2 regions of the Streptomyces axinellae genome follow, and region 2 is predicted to be linked to the other one. Evidence: riboswitches for the same ligand, from Rfam matches in the RefSeq annotation. Region 2 holds a riboswitch; the other holds the start of a gene.
The links. Region 2 has a riboswitch for glycine ahead of gcvT (glycine cleavage system aminomethyltransferase GcvT). Riboswitches for the same ligand answer to the same signal wherever they lie in the genome.
Positions count from the first base shown of each region.

Region 1: linked by a shared signal. The riboswitch ahead of gcvP (aminomethyl-transferring glycine dehydrogenase) and the one ahead of gcvT (glycine cleavage system aminomethyltransferase GcvT) in region 2 are both predicted to bind glycine.

Region 1 is NZ_BAAARJ010000034.1:33,133-44,631, forward strand. Features, by position in the region: gene ABD339_RS32015 (hypothetical protein) at 1-435, shown strand, start outside; gene ABD339_RS32020 (DUF5999 family protein) at 714-920, shown strand; gene gcvP (aminomethyl-transferring glycine dehydrogenase) at 1,077-3,971, opposite strand; glycine riboswitch at 4,159-4,255, opposite strand; gene ABD339_RS32030 (PRC-barrel domain-containing protein) at 4,423-4,803, shown strand; gene ABD339_RS32035 (DNA polymerase IV) at 4,716-6,257, opposite strand; gene ABD339_RS32040 (MerR family transcriptional regulator) at 6,291-6,932, opposite strand; gene ABD339_RS32045 (bifunctional nuclease family protein) at 7,167-7,640, opposite strand; gene ftsR (transcriptional regulator FtsR) at 7,715-8,446, opposite strand; gene ABD339_RS32055 (FHA domain-containing protein) at 8,468-9,301, opposite strand; gene ABD339_RS32060 (DUF881 domain-containing protein) at 9,425-10,261, opposite strand; gene ABD339_RS32065 (small basic family protein) at 10,267-10,599, opposite strand; gene ABD339_RS32070 (DUF881 domain-containing protein) at 10,596-11,495, opposite strand.
Region 2 is NZ_BAAARJ010000039.1:6,036-17,534, reverse strand. Features, by position in the region: gene ABD339_RS32890 (ABC transporter permease) at 1-613, opposite strand, end outside; gene ABD339_RS32885 (enhanced serine sensitivity protein SseB C-terminal domain-containing protein) at 959-1,738, opposite strand; gene ABD339_RS32880 (enhanced serine sensitivity protein SseB) at 1,974-2,771, opposite strand; gene ABD339_RS32875 (hypothetical protein) at 2,924-3,844, shown strand; gene ABD339_RS32870 (AAA family ATPase) at 3,822-4,682, opposite strand; glycine riboswitch at 4,839-4,938, shown strand; glycine riboswitch at 4,939-5,072, shown strand; gene gcvT (glycine cleavage system aminomethyltransferase GcvT) at 5,105-6,310, shown strand; gene gcvH (glycine cleavage system protein GcvH) at 6,500-6,880, shown strand; gene glyA (serine hydroxymethyltransferase) at 6,950-8,224, shown strand; gene ABD339_RS32850 (L-serine ammonia-lyase) at 8,421-9,803, shown strand; gene ABD339_RS32845 (hypothetical protein) at 10,441-10,617, opposite strand.

The DNA of each region.
Region 1 (11,499 bases), on a different contig from region 2:
ACCCGTCTGACGGGCTGGCGCTTCCTGCTGCGCGACACCGGCGCCGAGCAGTCCGACACCCAGTCCCCGGCCCTGCACGCCGGTACGGCCGAGGCGGTCCTCACCCCGGACGGCTGGGCCTTCGGCCAGTTCCGGCAAGGGCCCTACGTGATGTCGACGGTGCGCGCGCTGCGCCAGGCCGAGGCGCTGCCCACGCCCTACCAGCCGCGTCTGCTGTCCGTCCCGGAGCTGTACATGCTCACGCTGTGGCTGCACCGGGACACCTCGGCGGATCCCTCGGCCGGCTCCCCCGACCCGGCCGATCTGCTCATCCCGCTGGCACCCGCGCCCCCCGGCATCGCTCCGCACCAGCCGCACCGCGTGGACGCGCTGCTTCCGGTGCTGGCGCGCAGGCTGGTCGTCGCTCCGGCACCGCGACTGCGCACGCCGGCGTGAAACGGCGTCTGTCCCGCGGCTCGACGCGCATGCCCGCGCGACCCTCCGGATGGACTAGTCCTGCGAGGCGGGTGAACCCCCCAAAGTGACCGTGTTGTTGGGCGCAACCGCCCGCTCGGGTGACGCGTCTGTGCGGTTGGGAAAGTGCTGACGCGAAATCCCTGCGGATTCGAGCCGGCGGCGGAACACTGGGGACTGACCGGAATTACGGGGGATCGGCAATGGGCATCCAAAGCCGCAGGACAGACGCCACCACACGACGGAAGACGACACCGACCATGTGTAAGCACCAGCCACCGTGCCCGACAGCTGACTCAGCAGACAGGGAGGCCGCGCAGCCCGTGGCCCACCACCCCGAGCAGGGATGGAGCCTGCTGTGCAACGGGGTCCTGCTCTTCGAGGACACCGGTGAGCTGCTGCCGGACGGCCAGATCATCGCCCCGCACCGGCCGCTCGGTACGCACCACATCACCACAGCCGCCTGACGGGCGGGCTTCCAGCCGACGTCACCGGCGCCAACAGCACTCAGCGTTCTGCGCCAACGTCACAGAACGTCCAGGGCCGGCCCGGCATCCGCCGCACCGGCCCTGACATGTGCCCGGTCCCCGTCCCCGCCCTCTCGCTCGGACCGAGCCCCTGGGTCAGTCGTCGTACTCGGCCACCGGCGGGCACGAGCAGACGAGATTGCGGTCACCGTAGGCGCCGTCGATCCGCCGCACCGGCGGCCAGTACTTGTCGGCAGCCCGCACATCCCCCGGGAAGACGGCCTCTTCGCGCGAGTAGCCCTGCTCCCACTCGCGGCCGAGCATGGCCGCGGTGTGCGGCGCGTTGCGCAGCGGGTTGTCGTCCGCGTCCCACTCCCCCGAGCCGACCCGCTCGATCTCCGCACGAATGGCGATCATCGCCTCGCAGAATCGGTCGAGCTCCGCCAAGTCCTCGCTCTCGGTGGGCTCGATCATCAGCGTGCCGGCCACCGGGAAGGACATCGTCGGCGCGTGGAAGCCGTAGTCGATCAGCCGCTTGGCCACATCGTCGATGCTCACGCCGGTCTGTTTGGTCAGCGGCCGGACGTCGATGATGCACTCGTGCGCCACCAGTCCGTTCGGGCCCGTGTAGAGCACCGGATAGTGCGGCTCCAGGCGCTTGGCGATGTAGTTGGCGCTGAGCACCGCCACCTGTGTCGCCCTGCGCAGGCCCTCCGAGCCCATCAGGCGCACATACGCCCAGGAGATCGGCAGGATCCCGGCCGAGCCCCAGGGCGCACCGGATACCGGGCCGATGCCGGTCTCGGGGCCCGCGGCGGGCTGGAGCGGGTGGTTGGGCAGGTAGGGAGCCAGGTGCTCGCGCACCCCGATCGGACCGACACCCGGCCCGCCGCCGCCGTGCGGGATGCAGAAGGTCTTGTGCAGGTTGAGGTGGGAGACATCGGCGCCGAACTTCCCCGGCCTGGCCAGCCCGAGCAGCGCGTTGAGGTTCGCGCCATCGACGTACACCTGGCCGCCCGCGTCGTGCACGGCGGCACAGACGTCGGTGATGTGCTCCTCGAACACGCCGTGCGTCGAGGGGTAGGTGACCATCAGGACGGCCAGCCGCTCGCCGTGCTGCGCGATCTTCTCCCGCAGGTCCGCCACATCGACATCGCCGTTCTCGCTGGTCTTGACGACCACGACCTTCATGCCCGCCATCACCGCGCTGGCCGCGTTTGTGCCGTGCGCTGAGGAGGGGATGAGGCAGATGTTGCGCTGCGTGTCGCCGTTGGCGCGGTGGTAGGCACGCACGGCCAACAGCCCCGCCAACTCGCCCTGGGAGCCTGCGTTGGGCTGGAGGGAGACCTTGTCGTAGCCGGTGACCTCGGCCAGCCGCTCCTCCAGCTCATGGATCAGCGTCAGGTAGCCCTCGGCCTGCTCGGCGGGCGCGAAGGGGTGCAGCCCGCCGAACTCGGGCCAGGTGACCGGCTCCATCTCGGTGGTGGCGTTGAGCTTCATGGTGCAGGAGCCGAGCGGAATCATGCCCCGGTCCAGCGCGTAGTCCCGGTCGGCGAGACGGCGCAGGTAGCGCAGCATCGCCGTCTCGGAGCGGTGTTCATGGAAGACGGGGTGGGTGAGGTACTCGTCCGTGCGCAGCAGGCCGGCCGGAAGCGCGTCCTCGGTGCCGGCGTCCAGCTCGTCGGCGTCCACGGCTCCGGGCCCGATACCGAACGCCTTCCAGACGGCGGCCAGTTGCGCACGCCCCGTCGTCTCGTCACAGGCGATGCCGACGTGGTCCCCGTCCACCTGCCGCAGGTTGACGCCGCCCTCCCGCGCCCGCTCGGTGACCTCGGCGGCACGGCCCGGGACCCGGGCCGTGACGGTGTCGAAGAAGGCGTCGTGTACGAGTTCGACCCCGGCACCGCGCAGGCCCGCGGCGAGGACGGCGGCGTAGCGGTGGGTGCGGCGGGCGATCGCGGCCAGCCCGTCGGGACCGTGGTAGGCCGCGTACATGCCGGCCATCACAGCCAGGAGCACCTGTGCGGTGCAGATGTTGCTGGTGGCCTTCTCACGGCGGATGTGCTGTTCGCGGGTCTGGAGAGCGAGCCGGTACGCTTGTTCGCCGTCCGCGTCCTTGGAGACGCCGACGAGCCGTCCGGGCAGGCTGCGGGCCGACTTCTCGCGCACCGCCATGTATCCGGCGTGCGGCCCGCCGAAGCCCATGGGTACCCCGAAGCGCTGGCTTGAGCCGACGGCGATATCGGCACCCAGCTCACCGGGCGAGGTCAGCAGCGTCAGCGCGAGGAGATCGGCGGCGACGGTGACCACAGCACCCAGCTCGTGTGCGCCCTCGATGACGGCACGCAGGTCGCGCACGGCGCCGGAAGCCCCGGGGTACTGGAGAAGCACGCCGAAGACACCCCGCGCGGCCACCTCGTCCGGGATGCCTCCGTCGAGGTCCGCGACGACGACCTCGACGCCGGTGGGCTCGGCCCGGGTGCGCAGCACGGCGACCGTCTGCGGCAGGCAGTCGGCATCGACGAGGAAGACGCCTTCCTTGACCTTGCCGACCCGGCGGGAGAGGGCCATCGCCTCGGCCGCCGCTGTTGACTCATCCAGCAGGGAGGCCCCGGATGTGGGGAGCCCCGTGAGGTCAGCGACGACGGTCTGGAAGTTGAGCAGTGCCTCCAGCCGTCCCTGGCTGATCTCCGGCTGATACGGGGTGTAGGCGGTGTACCAGGCCGGGTTCTCCATGACGTTGCGCAAGATCACCGGCGGCGTGAACGTGCCGTAATAGCCCAAGCCGATCATCGAGTCCAGCACCTTGTTGCGCGCCGCGAGGGAGCGCAGCTCGGCCAGCACCTCGGCCTCGCCGCGCGCCTCGGGCAGGTTCAGCCGCTCGGTGCTCTTGATCACGTCGGGCACCGCGGCGGCCGTCAGCTCGTCGAGCGAGCCGTAGCCGACCTGGGCGAGCATTTTCGCCTGCGCGGCACTGTCGGGGCCGATATGGCGGCTCTCGAAGGGGGCGCCACGCTCCAGGGCGGAGAGCGGAATGCGAGGGGAAGTCATCTGCGGGGGCCTCCTGGTCTCTGCGACCTACGAGGGGCACCTTCACGGGTGCCCGGATGGCCTCCCCCTCTGTCATCTCAACCTGAGAGTTTCACCGGCCCGTCCACATGGCGGACAGTCCGGCTTTCACCGTCGGTGAGGAGGGGCATCGGCGCTGGTCCGGGCCCGCCCTTCTTTCCAGAGTGACCTCGTCCGCGCGGTACGTGAGCCTGAGAGATTCCGGGGAGGAGTTGCTCCTTCGGCGCCTCCGGCAGCTCGCCGGAGGACTCTCCCGCACGGGGTCGACAGCCGCTGCCGAGCCTATCAGCGGCCCCTCGAACACTGACCCGACGTGCACTCAAGTGGCCAATCGCCGAAAAGTACCGTTTCGTTGTGGGTACACGACCGTTCCGTTGTGGGTACACGCATCCCGGCGACCGCGAACCGTGCGAGACCGTGAGAGGGAGACACCGTGCAGACCGAAATCAATCCGCGGGGCCTGATCGGCCGCAAGGCGTACGACCGTGAGGGGACCAAGATAGGCACCGTGGACGAGGTGTACCTCGACGACTCCACCGGCGAACCCGAGTGGGCGGCGGTGCGCACCGGCCTGTTCAGCAGGGATGCCTTTGTGCCGCTGGAGCCCAGCAGCCTGGACGAGGACGGACTGCGCATCCCGTTCGAGCGCGCCCTGATCAAAGGCGCCCCCGACTTCGGGGTGGGCCGCCATCTCTCCCCGCAGCAGGAGCTTCAGCTCTACCGCCACTACGGGCTGGACGTACCGGTGGGCGGCGAATCCGCGGCACCTCCCGCGGACCGTGACTTCGGACGGATCGCCGGCGCCGAGGACTGATCCGCGCGCGCCCGGCTGCCGGAGGTGCCTTCCCGCCAGGCCAGTACCGCAGCGATCCGGGCATCCAGCAAGCGTGGTTCGGCCGGCTCCAGATCCGGGTCGTCCACGGAGAACGTCCGCACCCGCCCGGGCGCGGAGTCCGGCTCCTCGAAACGGACGGTGACCTTCCCAACACCACTGCCCTGGACCCATCCCCTGCCGTGCTCGGCATGGCGCACATCCCGCCCGGGAGTCCACCGCCGGTCGGCGAGTACGACCGGCTCGGGCGCGAAGGACAGCCCCCGTTCGCCCTCTTCCCCGGCAGCGCCCGGTGCGTCCGGCCCCTCCCCCGCGGCCGAGACCGCCTCCTGCGCCGCCTCGCTGCGCGCCGCCTGCGCCTGCGCGAACAGGTCCTCCTGCGTGAAGTCGGCCAGGCCGCTCACGGCAACACCGAGCAGCCGCACCCCCGCCGTGGTGTCCACCCCCTCCAGGAGCCGCTGTGCCGACTCCTTGACGACCCCGGGGTCGTCGGTGGGACCGCGCAGGGTCTCGGATCTGGTGAGCGTGGAGAAGTCGTAGCTGCGCACTTTGATCACCACGGTCCGCCCGGAGCGCCCCGCCGCTCTCAGTCGCGTCACACACCGCCCGGCGAGCCGCTCGACCTCCATCCGCACCCGCGTGCGGTCGGTGAGGTCCACGTCGTAGGTGTCCTCGACGGAGACGGACTTCGCGTCCCGCTCGGCCACCACCGGTCTGTCGTCGATGCCCTGTGCCATCGCGTACACAGAGGTGCCGTGGGCCTTGCCCAGCAGCCGCAGCAGTTCGTCCGCCCCGGCCTCGGCCACCTCGCCGACAGTGGTGATCCCGGCTCTGCGCAGCGTCTCTGCGGTAGCGGGCCCCACCCCGGGCAGGGTCCGCACGGTGAGCGGCGCCAGCATCTCCCGCTCGGTACCGGGCTCCGTCAGCACCAGCCCGTCGGGCTTGGCCCGCTCAGAGGCGATCTTGGCCAGCATCTTGGATCCCGCGAGGCCCACAGAACCGCTCAGACCGGTGGCCGCACGGATGTCGGCCCGCAACTGCTCGCCCACCTCACGAGCCGCCTGGGGGCCCTCTGGGCGCCCGACGAGCGCCTCCCCCGCCTCCAGGTCGACGAACGCCTCGTCGAGGCTCAGCGGCTCCACCAGGGGCGACAGGCGGTGCAGCAGTTCCATGACCACGTCGCTGACGGCTCGGTACACCCCGAACCGGGGGCCGAGATACGCCGCGTTGGGGCACAGGCGCCTCGCCTGCGCCGTGGGCATCGCGGAGTGCACGCCGAAGCGTCTGGCCTCGTACGACGCGGTGGAGACCACCCCGCGCGGGCCGAGACCCCCCACTACGACGGGCTTCCCGCGCAGGCTGGGCTTGGACGCCTGCTCCACCGCGGCGAAGAAGGCATCCATGTCCAGATGCAGGATGGTCGGCTGACTCCTCACGTCTGCCGATGCTGCCGTACGGGTCTGACAATCTCAGCCCGCGCGGTTGCGGCGGCGCGCCAGCTCGTCCTCGGGGTGGTGCCCGATCAGGGTCTCGCCCGTGTCCACCCGCTCGCCGTGCAGCTGCGAGAGCGCTCCTTCGACGTCCTTCCAGACCACGCCCACCGCGATACCGAAGACGCCCTGCCCGCCCTGGAGCAGATCGACGACCTCGTCCGGCGAGGAGCACTCATAGACGGTGGCACCGTCGCTCATGAGCGTCATACGGGCCAGATCGGTTCTGCCCCGCGAGCGCAGGTGCCGGACGGCGGCGCGGATGTTCTGGAGGGAGACCCCCGTGTCCAGAAGACGCTTGACGATCTTGAGGACGACGATGTCCCGGAAGCTGTAGAGCCGCTGGGTGCCGGAGCCGTACGCGGGACGGATGCTGGGCTCGACCAGTCCGGTACGCGCCCAGTAGTCGAGCTGCCGGTAGGTGATGCCCGCCGCCGAGCAGGCGGTGGGCCCGCGATACCCGACTTCTTCGGGCTGGGCGTCCGAGGGGGGTTCGTCCGACGGGGTGTCCGCCGGTGGAGTGGACGGCCGCCCCGGCGGCGCCTCCCGGCCGGAGGCCGGAGGGCCGTCGGATAGGGACGAGTCGCCAGCCGCCGTACCTTCGCTGCCGGTGCTTGTCACGCCGACCTCCGTCCTTCACATCCCGGGTTACCCCCGGAAGCTGCCCACATGAAGGTAGGCAGTCACTCCGGGTGCGTCAACGATCGCCACACTCGGCACGGCGAGTGATAATGCCCCACAGGGTGGTTTCGCGTGCCCGTGGGCCGGGAATGGCTGGCCGAATGGCCAGGCCAGAGTCAGGCCAGGTCTCGTGAGAGGCGCCCGCGGCCCCACCGGGGCTACGGGCGCCGCCCGTCACTGGCTGCTGGTACCGAAGTCCTCGGGAGAGATCTGGTCGAGGAACTCGCGGAACTTCTCCACCTCGTCCTCCTGCTCGTCCGGGATCGCGATCCCGGCGTCGTCCAGCACACCGTCGCTGCCGTAGATCGGCGTTCCGGTACGCAGGGCGAGCGCTATGGCATCGGAAGGGCGTGCGCTCACTTCGACTCCGCTGGCGAAGACCAGCTCGGCATAGAACACGCCCTCCCGCAGATCCACGATGCGGACCGCGGTCAGTTCCTGACCCACTGCTTCCAGGACGTCCTTGAACAGGTCATGGGTGAGTGGGCGTGCGGGGGTCATGCCCTGCTGGGCGAAGGCGATCGCGGTCGCCTCCCCCGGACCGATCCAGATGGGGAGGTAGCGGTCGCCTCCCACTTCTCGCAGGAGCACGATCGGTTGGTTGGTGGGCATTTCCACCCGGACACCCACGACGTCGAGCTCATTCACACAGCAACCCTAGGCCGTGCCGCGCCTGTTTGGGTAGTCGGGCAGCCGTCCGGTGAGGGCATCCGTGTGCCGAATCAGTCATCGCGCGGGGGCAGGGCGGACTGTACGAGGGCCGCGTGCAGCCGTACGGACAGCTGCGCGAGTTCCTGCGCGGTGCTCTCGGCACGGGCCCTGGTGCGGGGGTCGGGGTGCCGCCGCAGGGGCGCCACAAGCTGTTCCACGAGGCCGGCCTGCCGCCCCGCTGCCGCCTTCATGGCCCGCAGGTGGCGCGGCTCCAGCCCGAAGCGGCCCAGCTCGGCCAGCAGCCGGGCCACGGCGACCTCCGTCAGCGCGTACGCGCCTTCGGAGGCGGGGCCGAGCAGACCGTAGGACTCCCACTCCGCCAGCTCCTCCTCGCCCGCACCGGCGACGGCCAGCAGCTCCTCGCGCCCTATACGCACGGCAGGAGCCGGAGGCGTGGCCTCCGGCTCCTGGATCTCGCGGGTGGGGGCGGGGACCGCCGGCAGCGGCTCACCCCTGCCGAGCGCGTCGAGGTGCTCTCTGATGACCTTGAGCGGCAGGCAGTGGTCCCGCTGCATTCTCAGGACATGGCTGAGCCGCTCCACATCCTCGGCCCGGAACTTGCGATATCCGGAAGGAGAGCGCTCCGGCTCCACGAGGCCCTCCGCCTCCAAGAAACGGATCTTGGAGACGGTGACCTCGGGGAATTCCTCCCGGAGGGCCTGCAGCACGGCACCGATGCTCATCGGCCCGCTCTGCCCGGCGACGGTGCCCGTGATGGCACCGCCCGGCGGTGTTCGCAGCATGAGCCTTCCCCGCAGGAGAGGTCAGAAGGTGCGCTGGCTCGCGTAGAAGACCAGTCGGTACTTTCCGATCTGCACCTCGTCCCCGTTCCCCAGCGGCACGCCGGACTCGATCCGCTCACGGTTGACGTAGGTGCCGTTGAGGCTGCCGACATCCGAGACGGTGAAGACACCGTCACTGCCGCGCCGGAACTCGACGTGACGCCGCGAGACGGTGACGTCATCCAGGAAAATGTCACTCTCGGGGTGCCGTCCGGCAGTGGTCAGCTCGCCGTCCAGCAGGAAGCGGCTGCCCGAGTTGGGGCCGCGCCGCACGATCAGCAGGGCCGATCCCAAAGGCAGCGCGTCAACGGCGGCCTGGGCCTCGGGCGGCAGGACCGGAGAGGCGTGCTGCCCGGTCGCCTCCGCCTCGTAAGCCTCCAGCCCGGAGATGGAGATCGTGGAGGTCGTCTCGGACGAACCCTCCGCAGGAACGCCTCCCCGCAGGGGGGCGCCGCAGTTGGAGCAGAACCGGCTCGCTTCCGCGGCCCGGGTTCCACACCTGTTACACACCGGCAAGGCAGAACCTCCACCTGAATTTGAGGTTGGCGGTGCACCGGAACCTATGCGCCCCTGTGTGCCAGGGTCAACAGAAACGGCGCCGTGACCACCCGAATTGCCTCCATTACCGGGCGCTACCTCGTCCCGGAACAGCGGGCGCTCCCCGCTGTCCCCGGGCGCTCCGGCCGACGTCTCCGCGTTCCGGGAAGCACGGTGCCGCGCGGCGCCGCCGCCGTCCTGGCGGTTCTTGCCGAACAACTTCGCAAAAATACTCACGGGCGATTCCCCTCGCACGAAACAGACCCGCCCGTGGGGCAGGACAGACCCTCGATGCTCTCATTGATCACACATGACGCCCGGATAACGTCCGTGACCCGTAGACAGTTTCCACCACGCGGTGCTCAACTGACCGGCCGACCCCCCGGAAGCTCTCTCACCGTCTCACTGCGATGACGACCGAGCGTAGTCAGGCCGCTTCGCCGACCGCAAGGCGTCCACAGTGATCTTCTCCGACCGGGTCACAGACGCTGTGGCCTGCTTGTTCTTCAGTGTCTGCACGACTCCGCCAGGAATGTTCAGCGCGGGCTCCAGGTCCGCCGGCTTGCCGATGACCTCGAAGCGGTAAGGCTGCCCGATCTTATGCCCGTCCACGCTCACTCCGCCGCCGCTGTCGGAGAAATAGGTGCTGGCCACCACTCGGACGCCGTTGATCTGCATGGCTTCAGCACCCGCGGCCCGCAGCTCCTGGACGGCGTCGAGCAGCGTGTCGGAATCGGTCGCGCCTGCACGGTCGTTGACCGTAAGGCGGATGCCGGGCCCCTCCGCCTTGACGGTGCCCGCGAGGACACCGAGCTGTGCTTCCTTCTCGCGGGTCTGCTTGCGGGCCTCTTCCGCCTGGTCCGAGCTGGATTCCAGCTCGGTGCGGTGCCCTTCGAGCTCCCGCTTCTCATCCTCCAGCCGCTTGGTGCGGTCGTCGAGTTCGTCGAGAATCCGGACGAGGTCCTCGTGGCGTGCCCCGCGCAGCGCACTGTTCTCGCTGGTGGAGCGCACCTGGATGGCGAGCCCCAGCCCGAGGACGAACAACAGGACGGCGACGATGAGTTGGGCGCGCGTCACCCGAGGCGGCCAGAGCGCCTGGACGAGCCGCCGACGGCCGCTGGACTCCGGTGCGGGCGCGGGCTCAGCCCGTGCGGGCTCCGGCGCCGGCTCCTCCTGAGGCAGGCTGCCCGCTTCCCGCGCGCTGCGCCGCTCCTCCGGTGGCGTGTTTCCGTCACTCATCGGCCTCACGCCCTGAAGACGTGGCGGCGGATGGCCGCGGCGTTGGAGAAGATCCGGATGCCCAGGACGACGACCACACCGGTCGACAGCTGCGCTCCGACGCCCAGCTTGTCCCCCAGAAAGACGATCAGCGCCGCGACGACGACGTTGGAGAGGAAGGAGACGACGAACACCTTGTCGTCGAAGATCCCGTCCAGCATGGCGCGCAATCCGCCGAAGACCGCGTCGAGCGCGGCCACGACGGCGATGGGCAGGTAGGGCTCGACCACCGTCGGCACCACGGGCCGGACGACAAGTCCGGCCACGACTCCTACGACGAGGCCCAGTACGGCGATCACGATGTGCTGCCCTTCCCTGTCTGCACAGGTTTCGCTGTTCGTACGATCAGACTCGGTGCGGCAGGCAGCCGGACCTCGTCCTGGACGGAAATGCTGGTCCTGGCACCGTAGTCCTTGTGCAGCACGTACAAGTACTGCCCGTCCACGCTGTCCTGGAAGGTCCTGCTGAGCTTCTGGCCCTGCCCCACCGCGAGGAGCGTATAGGGCGGAACCAGTGGCTTGTTGTCGACCAGGATCGCGTCACCGGCGGCACGGATCGCCGAGCGTGAGGTGAGCCGCTGCCCGTTGACCGAGACGGCTTCCGCGCCCGACTCCCACAGCCCGTTGACCACCCGCTGCAGATCACGGTCCCGGATGCGGCCCGTATCGGAGAATCCGTTGCTGTTGCGCGGCCCGTCGTGGTTACCGGATCCGGCGTCCTTGGCGTCGTCCACCACCAGCTTGATCCCCGGGCCCTTGACGGGGACGGCTCCGGAGAGCAGCGCCGTGGTTCTGCCGCGCTCGTCGCCGTGCTTCTCCAGGGCTTTGCGCTGCTTCTCCTCCACCGAGGCGCGCAGTTCGTCGACGTTGTCCTGGAGCTTGTCGGCCTCGCGTCCGCCGGACTCGATGCGTTCGATGAGTTCCTGCTTCTCCTTGGCGATGGTGGGCGCCGAGACCCGGGCCTGCGCCGCACCCACCGTCACCACGAGGCCCGCCAGCACCAGGCCACCGGCCAGGCCCAGCTTCGCGCGCAGAGTGCGTGGAAGGCCCGAGCGGCCCTCCACACCCCGCCGTGCTGCGGCCTCCGCGTAGCCGTCGTCCAGGCTGTGGTCGATGACGTTGTTCAGCAGCGACATGGAGGCGTCGGGCCGCGCAGACCTCGACAGGGTGCTCCTTGGGGGATGCTGCTGCGACATGCCG
Region 2 (11,499 bases):
AGCCGAAGAAGCCGATGACCAGGATCATCACCAGCAGCCGCACGCCCGTGCCGGTCAGCCCGAAGAGGCTGCTGGGCATCACCGAGATGAGCGAGATGATGAACAGCAGCTGCGGGAAGGCCAGCAGCATGTCCATCACCCGGCTGATCAGGGTGTCCAGCCAGCCGCCGAAGTAGCCGGCGAGGGTGCCCAGCACGGTGCCGATGACCACGGCGACCACGGCGGAGAGGAAGCCGACGAGGATGGAGACGCGGGCTCCGTAGACGATGCGGGAGAGGATGTCGCGCCCGCTGACGGGCTCGACGCCCAGGAGGTGTTCGCCGGATATGCCGCCGAAGGCACCCTTGGGGGTGCTGAAGAGCGGGTCGATGAGGTCTTCGTGGCGCTCGTCGGGCGCCTGGCCGGTGAGCGCCGTGATGGCGGGCGCGAAGACCGCGACCAGGATCAGCAGCACGACGATGGCGCCGCCGAGGAGTGCCACTTTGTCGCTCTTGAGCCGTTCCCAGGCGATCCGGCCGAGGCTGCGCCCCTCGATCGCCTTCTCGGCACCGGTGGGGGCCGGCTCCGCGACCGCGGTCTTCGCGGACGTCTCCTCGTGCAGTGGTGCCGTCATCGTGTTGGGAACCCCTTCTCGACCGGCAAAGTCGGCCAGTCCACGCGCACCGCTGTAGCGGCCGTCAAGCAAGCAGTCCGAAATTTCGTGAGCGAGCCGGGCGGCCGAAAGTCTCGCGGCCGAGCGGCCTTATGGCTGGGGAGTCTTCATCGGGCTCACGATCAGTCGCCAGACCCACCGGGGAAAGGATGCGCAACTGTGATGTGACTCGGCATGTTCCGTTATGCGGACGGAAGTTGACGTTGAGCGGTATCCGATCAGGTGGTTTGTCCCGATCTGGACCGCTGCCGCATGGCCGGGTCCGCCTGCCGCACGGAGGGGGCGTGCCTGTCGCTCAGAGGGTGCTCAGAAGGGGCGGGGATACCCGTATCCGAAGCCCGGAGCCGTGCCCTGAGCAGCCCCGGCGTGGGCGTCGCGGTCGAAGAAGGGCCGCGACTGGCGGCGCAGCCACATGGCCACCGGATCGTAGTCGTCCGACATGGCGACCGTGGAGACCGGCAGCCCCGCGGGGACCGCCGGTACGGATTGCGCCATCATGCGCCGCGCGGCCTCGACGGAGGCCGGGCCGTTGTCGTACAGCTCCATGCCGATGGCCAGGTACGGCACGCCCAGCGAGGGCTGCACCCAGGCCCGGCGCAGCGAGCGGACGGCCGGGGTGTGGTGCGCGTTCTGGCTGAGCTGGGCGTAGAACTGCGGGATGTCGAGGGTGGGTTCGCTGATGCGCAGCGGTCCGGCGGGCAGCTGGCCGAGGCCCACGGCGATGCGCCGCAGATCCAGCCACGGGATACCCAGGCCCCCGCCAGGGGCGTGCGGATTCAGCCAGATTCCCCAGCGGTCGGGGAAGAGGGCCGTGGCGATGTCCCGGCCGCCGACGACCTCGTGCGCGCGGTTCCAGCCGGAGGCCGCCAGTTCCTGGGCGGAGGTGACGCAGGGGGCGTAGCCGTAGCCACCCACCTCCATGTTCCCGTACTGCGCGTCGGGGGATCCGGCCTGCCCGTTCCACAGCAGCATCCACAGCCGGCTTCCGGCGAGGGCCTGGAGCAGGGACTCGTAGGTCTCGAAGGTGTCGTGGACCCCCGGCGACACCTGCCGCAGGAGCTGCTCGACGCTTCCACCCGCGCTCACCTGGGCCGCCCTTCCCCTGTCGTCACCTGCCGTCACCGCTTCTCCGCCCGGCCCCGGTCCTGGGACCCGGACACACCCCGCAGGCGCCCCGCCCCCTCATCCAACCAGCTTACGAGGCGGCCGGGGCACCGGCGCCGCTACTCGGCCTCGCTGGGTCCCCGTACTCAGCCGCGCCCGGGTACTCGGTCCTCCTCCGGTACTCAGTCGCGCCCCGTCGCCCGGCCGCGCCGGGCGCTCACTCGTATCCGGGCCGCGTGTAGAAGGGCCGTACGCACTGCCGCATCCACTCCACCACGGGGTCGCGGGCCGCATCCAGCAACACCATCTGTACGGGCCAGCGCACCTCGGCGGCGTGCAGTGCCCGGCCGAGCGCCTCGTGGGCCGCGTGCCGTGACTCCGGCTCCAGCAGGTCGAGTTCGAGCCCGATGAAGAGCGCGGGCGGATCGCCCTCGGTGCTGGCCAGAGCCCGCCGCGCCGTCCGTACGAAGGAGAGCGCGCCGAACTCGGCGGTGGCGGCGGACAAGAAGGCCACCGGATCGTCCTGCCAGTCCGGCTCGTACAGCCGCACCCGCGCTCCGCGGGCCACTCCGGCGACGGCCTGTTCGGCGGCGGTGTTCTCACACAGCTGGGCGACGGCGTCCGGCGGAAGCGGCATGCCCACCGTGCCCTCGGGGTTGACGACTATGCCCACCTGGGGCGGCAGGCCCCGCGCGAACTCCCGGGCAGGGGCGATGGTGAAGGACATGTGGGAGCCCGCGACACCGAGGAACTGCTCCTCGGAGCTGAAGACGGGGACGAAGGCGGCACCGTCCAACTCGATGGTGGGCAGGTCCAGTTCGCGGCTCTCGCGGCTGCCGCCCTCGGGCAGCGGCACCCATATGCTGCTGCGGCCCAGGACCTCCAGCAGCCGGGCACCGGCGCCGGGGACCTGGACGGAGGCGGTGAGGGCCTCCTCCAACTCGTTGCCGGGCCAGCCGCCTCCGTGTCCGGGGCCGAAGTGCTGCGGCTGCGGTGGCTGCGGCGGAACTGTCATGCGGTCAGCCTATCCATGATCCGCGGCGGCCCGGAGCGGGCCGTCGCGGACACGTACGGCGACTCTCCGGTTGCGGAGAGAAAGAGCCGCCCGAAAAGTGGTGTGCGTCCCGCTCTGCGCCTCGCAGTACGCCCACCGGAGGAAAACCGCACATGCGCGTGAACAAGCTCACCACCACCGCTGTCACCGCCGCCCTCGCCGGCTCGCTCGCATGGGGCGCCGTAGGTGTGGCAGGCGCCCTCTCCCCCGCCTCTCCTGCCTCGCCCGCCTCTCCTGGCACGGAGGGTGCTGCCGGGGTCCGGCAGCCGGCCGGGCCCCGGGCCGATACCGCCACCGCCGCGGCGCGCGTCGCCCAGCAGGCCCAGGCCATGCGCAGCGGGCTCAAACCGCTCAACCACCTCGCCCACGTGCTGACGGTGGTCAGCAAGCTGAAGGAGGGCAAGCTCCCCCGGGACCAGGCCGCGCGCCTGCGCACCCAGATGCGCCGCGCCGTCGAGCCGCTCACCGCGCCCCGCGCCGCCATGGACGCCACCGGCCGCCCGGCCGCGGCCTCCGGCAAGGACCTGACCGCGAAGGCCGCCGCCGACCTGCGCACCCGGGTGGACGCCGTACTCAACGCCGCCGTCCGGGGGGACACGCGCCGGCGCACCCTCGCCGCCGAACGCGCCCTGGCGGGCGGTGCCAACTTGCTGGCCGCCACCCTCTACAGCGGGAAACTGCCCGCGCCCGACCTGAAGGACCTGCCGAAGACGGCGTCTGCCGCCACCGCGCCGCCGAAGGCACCGAACAAGCAGCCCAAGGAGCAGCCGAAGAAGCCGGCGCCGAAGGAGCAGGAGCAGGCGCCGAAGAAGGAGCAGGCGCCCGAGCCGCAGCAGCCGTCCCGGCAAAGCCCGCAGACCGCCCAGCCGCACTCCCCCGCCCAGCAGGCCCCGCAGCAGCAGGCACCCAAGGAGCACTCCGCTCCCCAGCAGCAGGCTCCGCAACAGCAGACGCCGCGGACGCCCCGGCAACCGGCCCCGCGACAGCAGGCACCCCAGCAACCGGCTCCCGTCAGCCCGGCGCAGGGCCGCTGACCCCGGTCGCGTCCGGCGCCCTGCCGCCACTGTCCCCGTCCCTCACGTTCACGACCTCCGCCGCGCTCATGGCGTCCGCGCTCCCGCCACCACCTCCGGGCGGCGGGGTCAGGGGCGTGCGGGCCCCCGGGAGGAGCGGAGCCGCCGACCCGGGCGGCGTGGGCGGCGCGGGGACGAAGACCAGCCGGCGCAGCGCCTGCGCCGAGCCCCGGTCCAACAGCACCGCGGAGACACAGCCGCGCGGCAGCCGTCCCGTCAGCGCCGCGGCCCGCAGCTTGCGCACGGCCCGCAGATGGCGCCGGAAGGCGTACCCCGAGACCCCGCGGCCCCGCTCGGCCTGCCCGGCCAGCGCGTCCTGGGGCGCCACGTCGAGCAGCAGCAGGTGCAGCGCGCGTCCGCGCCGCAGCGCGTCCCTGGCCAGCCAGCGGCGCACCCAGCTCTGCGTGCCGCAGTCGTGCACGACGACGGCGGCGCCCGAGGCCAGCGCCCGGCGCAGCCCCGCGTAGTGCGCAATCCGCACCAGCGGGCGGTAGAGGCCGTACGGCAGCCGGCCGCGCACCCGGCGCTCCCAGCGCTCGCGGGTGTCCTGGGAGTCCACGCTGATGACATCGGCGCGCGCGGGCACGGCCGTACGGATCAGCGTGGACTTGCCGCCGCCGGGCAGGCCCGAGACCACCACCACGTCCCCCGCCGTGTAGCGCAGCGTGCGTCTGGCGGCGGTCCCCCGCAGGTCGTGGGGGACAGCGTGCCCCCGCAGGTCGTGGGGGACGGCGCGGCGGGTGGTCCCGGACGCGTCTGGTCCCCTCGATGTCGTCTCGGCACCGTGCGGGCTGCCCACGGATCACCCCTCCCCGAACGCGACGGCTCCGCCGCCGCTCACGGAGAGAGTGTCAAGAAAAGGTAATGTGATTCAAGGTGACTGCCTCCCGCCCGGGGGCAGCCAGGGCCCGCTCACCCGTGCGATGATGTGCGGGCCAACTCCATACCGGCCGTTCGAGCCCGCGCGGGAGAGTCCCCGGCAGCAGGTGAACCGGGGCGCCGAAGGAGCAAGTTCCTCCCTTGAATCTCTCAGGCCCCGATACCGCGCGAGCGAGGCAGATCTGAAAAGCGGGCCACCGTACGACGCGAGGCGTCGTGGCGCGGTGGCCCCACCCAAGGTGCAAGCCCGGCTCCAGTCGTTCGGGAGCTGTCGGCGAACCTCTCAGGTTCCGATGACAGATGGGGAGGACATCCGCGTCACACCCAGCTTCGGGAGCCTGAATGACTGAGCCTGAGCCCTCGGCCGCCCACGCGTCGGCCGCGCACGAACCGGCCGCGCGCAAAACCGCCCTGGACGCCGTACACCGTGCGCTGGGCGCGACCATGACCGACTTCGCGGGCTGGGACATGCCGCTGCGCTACGGCAGCGAGCGCGAGGAACACCTCGCCGTCCGCTCCAGGGCCGGGCTCTTCGACCTCTCCCACATGGGCGAGATCACCCTGACCGGCCCGGAGTGCGGCGAGGTGCTCGACTACGCGCTGGTCGGCAACCTCTCCAAGCTCGCCGTCGGCCGGGCCCGCTACACCATGATCTGCGACGAGAGCGGCGGCATCCTCGACGACCTGATCGTCTACCGGCTCGCCGACCAGGAGTACCTGGTCGTGGCCAACGCCTCCAACGCGCAGACGGTGCTGGACGCGCTGCGCGAGCGCGTGGAGACGCGCGGCCCGGGCAAGCGCAGCGGCGCCGAGGTGCGCGACGACCGCGACGCCTACGCGCTGCTGGCCGTCCAGGGCCCCGAGGCCGCGGGCATCCTGCGCAAGCTGACCGGCTTCGACGTGGACGGGCTGCGCTACTACGCGGGCGAACGCGACATCGTGGCCGGGCGGAGCGCGCTGATCGCCCGTACGGGATACACCGGCGAGGACGGCTTCGAGCTGTTCGTGGCGCCCGAGGACGCGGAGGCTGTCTGGAGCGCGCTGAGGGAGGCGGGCGAGGGCGCGGGCCTGGTGCCCTGCGGGCTGAGCTGCCGCGACACCCTGCGCCTGGAGGCGGGTATGCCGCTGTACGGGCACGAGCTGTCGCCCGCGCTGACGCCCTTCGACGCCGGGCTGGGCAGGACCGTCAAGTTCGAGAAGGCCACGAACGAGGGCCGCTTCGTGGGCCGGGAGGCCCTGGCGGCGGCGGCCGGACGGGCCGAGTCGGCACCGCCGCGCAAGCTGGTCGGGCTGGTCGCCGCGGGGCGCCGGGTCCCGCGTGCGGGCTATCCCGTGGTCGCGACGGGCGAGGGCGGTGAGGCAGGCAAGGGCACAGTCATCGGTGAGGTGACCTCCGGCGCCCCCTCTCCCACCCTGGGCAAGCCGATCGCGATGGCCTACGTGGACGCGGCGTACGCGGCGCCCGGCACCGGGGGCGTCGCGGTGGACATCCGCGGCTCCCACGAGCTGTACGACGTCGTCGCACTCCCCTTCTACAAGCGCGACTGATCCCCCCAGTCCCCCCAGCGCGAGCGCGGCCGGGCTGTGCGGCCGGGCGACTGTGCGGCCCGCCGCGCGGCTGTCTCGTCCGGACGCCCCGTCCGGCCACCGGCTCCGTGCGGACCGGGGGAGAGTGTTTCCCGTCCCACCTGCCAAGACCGTTTCCGTCGTACGCATCTCATCCGGGAGAATCGGACCATGAGCAACCCCCAGCAGCTCCGCTACAGCAAGGAGCACGAGTGGCTGTCGGACACCGAGAGCGGTGTCGCGACGGTCGGGATCACCGAGCACGCCGCGACGGCGCTCGGGGATGTCGTCTTCGTCCAGCTCCCCGAGGTGGGCGAGACCGTCACCGCGGGTGGAACCTGTGGCGAACTGGAGTCGACCAAGTCGGTCAGCGACCTCTACTCCCCCGCCTCCGGCGAGGTCACCGAGATCAACCAGGACGTCGTGGAGGACCCCGCGCTCGTCAACTCAGCCCCGTTCGAGGGCGGCTGGCTGTTCAAGGTGAAGCTGTCCGAGGAGCCGGAGGGCCTGCTCTCGGCGGACGAGTACACCGCGTTCGCCTCCGGCAGCTGAGACCCGCCGCGCCACCTGCCGCTTTCCGTGCCGCCCAGCCCGCCTCCTCTCCCAGGGATGGTTCTTCACATGTCGCTTCTGAACAGCTCTCTCCACGAGGTCGACGCCGAGGTCGCCGCCGCCGTCGATGCCGAACTCCACCGCCAGCAGTCCACGCTCGAAATGATCGCGTCGGAGAACTTCGCCCCCGTCGCCGCCATGGAGGCGCAGGGCTCGGTCCTCACCAACAAGTACGCCGAGGGCTACCCCGGCCGCCGCTACTACGGCGGCTGTGAGTACGTCGATGTGGTCGAGGACCTGGCCAGGGACCGGGTGAAGGCGCTGTTCGGCGCCGAGGCCGCCAACGTGCAGCCGCACTCGGGGGCCCAGGCCAACGCCGCCGCGATGTTCGCCCTGCTCAAGCCCGGCGACACCATCATGGGCCTGGACCTGGCGCACGGCGGGCACCTCACCCACGGCATGAAGATCAACTTCTCCGGCAAGCTCTACAACGTCGTCGCCTACAAGGTCGATGACGAGACCGGCCAGGTGGACATGGCCGAGGTCGAGAAGCTCGCCAAGGAGCACCGGCCGCAGATGATCATCGCGGGCTGGTCCGCCTACCCGCGCCAGCTCGACTTCGCGGCCTTCCGCCGCGTCGCCGACGAGGTCGGCGCGCTGCTGATGGTGGACATGGCGCACTTCGCCGGGCTGGTCGCCGCGGGCCTCCACCCCTCCCCCGTACCGCACGCGGACGTCGTCACGACCACCACGCACAAGACGCTGGGCGGCCCGCGCGGTGGCGTGATCCTCTCCAAGAAGGAATACGCCAAGAAGATCAACTCCGCGGTCTTCCCCGGCCAGCAGGGCGGCCCGCTGGAGCACGTCATCGCGGCGAAGGCCGTCGCCTTCAAGATCGCCGCGAGCGACGACTTCAAGGAACGCCAGCGCCGCACCCTCTCCGGTGCCCGCATCCTGGCCGAGCGCCTGCTACGCCAGGACGCCGTGGACGCCGGAGTCTCGGTCCTGTCCGGTGGCACCGACGTCCACCTCGTCCTGGTGGACCTGCGCAACAGCGAGCTGGACGGCCAGCAGGCCGAGGACCGGCTGCACGACATCGGCATCACCGTCAACCGCAACGCGGTGCCGAACGACCCGCGCCCCCCGATGGTGACCTCGGGCCTGCGCGTGGGCACGCCCGCGCTGGCCACCCGGGGCTTCCAGGACGAGGACTTCACCGAGGTCGCCGACATCATCGCCGAGGCGCTGCTGCCGGAGTTCGACGAGGCCAGGTCGAAGGCCCTCGCCACCCGCGTCTCCGCTCTCGCGGACAAGCACCCGCTCTACCCGGCCCTGGGCAAGTAAGGGCGAGCAGACCCGCCCCTCCCCCGGCCCGCGGGCCGGGGGAGGCTCAGCCCCCGCCGGCCCGACGGGCCCTCGCACCAGCCCGGCGGGCCCGCACCGACCCACCGCACCCACACCAGGGCACACCGGCCCGCATGGGCCCGACCGGCCCACACCAGCACTACGCACCGCCTCACAAGGGCAGGGAGCCGCCACCATGGCCATCTCGGTCTTCGACCTCTTCTCGATCGGCATCGGCCCGTCCAGCTCACACACCGTCGGCCCCATGCGTGCCGCGCGCATGTTCGTGCGGCGGCTGAAGAACGAGGGCGTCCTCGCGCACACCGCCTCCGTACGCGCCGAACTGTTCGGCTCACTGGGCGCGACCGGGCACGGCCACGGCACCCCCAAGGCGGTGCTGCTCGGCCTGGAAGGCGAGTCGCCGCGCACCGTGGACGTCGAGGCAGCGGACGCGCGCGTCGAACGGATCCGCACCGAGGGCCGGCTGCGGCTGCTGGCCACCGAGATCGGCGACGCGCACACCGTTCCCTTCGACGAGCGCACCCAACTCGTCCTGCACCGCCGCCGCTCCCTGCCGTACCACGCCAACGGAATGACGCTCTTCGCCTACGACGAGGCGGGCACGCCGCTGGTGGAGAAGACGTACTACTCGGTGGGCGGCGGCTTCGTCGTGGACGAGGACGCCGTCGGCGAGGACCGCATCAAGCTGGACGACACCGTGCTGCGCCACCCCTTCCGCACCGGCGACGAACTGCTGCGCCGCACCCGGGAGACCGGCCTGTCCGTCTCCCGGCTGATGCTGGAGAACGAGAAGGCGTGGCGCACCGAGGAGGAGATCCGCGCGGGCCTGCTGGAGATCTGGCAGGTCATGCGGGAGTGCGTACGCCGCGGCCTGACCCAGGAGGGCATCTTGCCCGGTGGCCTCAAGGTCCGCCGCCGCGCGGCCACTTCGGCCCGCCAGATGCGCGCCGAGGGCCCGGCCGAGGCCCAGGCCATGGAGTGGACAACGCTGTACGCCATGGCCGTGAACGAGGAGAACGCGGCAGGCGGCCGGGTCGTCACCGCCCCCACCAACGGCGCGGCCGGCATCATCCCCGCCGTCCTGCACTACGCCCACCACTACGTACCCGGCACCGACGACGAGGCCATCGTCCGCTTCCTCCTCGCGGCCGGTGCGATCGGCATGCTCTTCAAAGAGAACGCCTCCATCTCCGGCGCCGAGGTCGGCTGCCAGGGCGAGGTCGGCTCCGCCTGCTCCATGGCCGCCGGCGGCCTCGCGGAACTCCTGGGCGGCAGCCCCGAACAAGTCGAGAACGCCGCCGAGATCGGCATGGAACACAACCTGGGCCTCACCTGCGACCCGGTCGGCGGCCTCGTCCAGATCCCCTGCATCGAACGCAACGGCATGGCAGCCGTCAAAGCCGTCACCGCCGCCCGCATGTCCCTGCGCGGCGACGGCCGCCACCACGTCTCCCTCGACAAGGTCATCAAGACCATGCGGGAGACGGGCGCGGACATGAAGGTCAAATACAAGGAGACCGCCCGGGGCGGACTCGCGGTGAACGTCATCGAGTGCTGAGGACGCTGCCGCTCACTGGTTGATTCACGCCTTTCAGCTCTGTCACAGGCTTGCTGTTCCGTACGGCGGAAGCCCCTCGGAAGTCGCCGTGACAGAGCTGAAAAGTCCCTGAAGAGTCCCTGGGATGTCCCTCGCGGACCGGCCGACGACCGCCTGGACCCGCCTTGATGATGAGTCCCTGACCTACGCGTTACGAGCACGGTCGTGCTCGTGCCACACCATTTGCGCAGTCACCCGGAGTGTCGTTTTCGCAGATCAGAGCACACATCGCGGTCCCGCTGGTCACGCCGTACGTGGCACCGTCCAAAGGCGCCCGCGCTCCCCTTGCGCTCCCCCGTGACGGAGAGTCGCCCTCGCGCCCACCACCCCAGACCGGGCTCCGCTCGACGGCTGGCCGCACACCTTGTCGGGGGTACACAAACGAGGATGCCGGACCGGCCAGGCGACATGCGCGGCAACGCCGAGTTCCTTACGGGGCCGGTTGATGAACTCGCGAATGGCCGGCTCGTGCCGCCAGAGGGCGAGAGCGGCATCGAACTCGCGGACACAGTGCTTATTTGTTGGAGCGGGCGGCGGAGCTGCTCACGGTCGGCCTCGGTGGCCAGCGGAAGAACCCGTCAGGACGCAAGTCGCGTGGTCACTCTGCACCCGAAACGCCGAAATCACTCTCCGAGATCCAACCCTCTCCACTGAGGTCACGCATCGCCTTCGCGAATTCTTCAAGGGTGTTCTCTTCGCGGATTACTTCGAGCACGACATTGTCTACCCCGATTCTTTCCTGGACTGCTTTACCCCGGCCGCTCCAATCGATCACCCCGGTGCCGATGGGGTCGTGGCCCCACGTTTCCGTACCCGTGTCGGTCGGCCGGTGCCCACGGCGCCGAAGCGGCCTGTAAAAGACGACGTGAGTGGGAGGTTGACACGGCGGCGGTCACCAAGCAGGTGCGCCGCGATCCTCGAAGGCGGCAAGGCTGGTTCGGTTCGCGGGGCCGGGCTCGATGCTCCCAAAGGCAGGTCCCGAACGCGCCGGGTTCCGGAGTCAGTTGAAGATCGCCCGGTTCACGAGCCATGAACTCCCGCCTCGACCTCGCCGCCGCGGGCCTGGTGCCTGGCCCGGCGCTGCGCTCGGTACGCGAGCTTCCGATCCGGCGCAGGGTGCGGCCGGGTCGGCACCCTGAAGATCCGCACCCCCGGCCTGCCCTCGCCCGGGAGGGTCAGCAGCCGGCCCGTTGTCCCGTCCGGCCGAGGCTGGACGGGACAACGGCAGGCGGGACCGTCTGGGCCAGGTTCGGCGGACGCGGGCTCGTCTCCTGAGTCGAGACCGGAGAGGCGCTGTCCGGAAGCCCGCCCGGTTTTCGGGCGCGTGCCCTGTCTTCAAGGCCCCACTCCGCCGCTGTGAGTGATCAAGGAAGAACATGAACGACAGCACCATCCAGTTGGGCGTGCTCCGAGTTGGACGCGTTCACGATGAATCAGCCGTCGATCCCGTTCAGTTCCGGGTGTGTCCAGTCTTGTCGCCTGAGACCGGTCGGAAACCCGTTTCCGCGCTCAGCACCTGCCGGCCGCGAACCGGGGCTTGCTCAGCACGAGCCGCGTCTGAGGGCGTGAACTGCGAGGGAGTTGGGATGGGTGCCGGAAACGCACGTCCTGGGGGTGTCCCGCCGGCGGGACACCCCCAGGACGTGCGTCCGGAGAA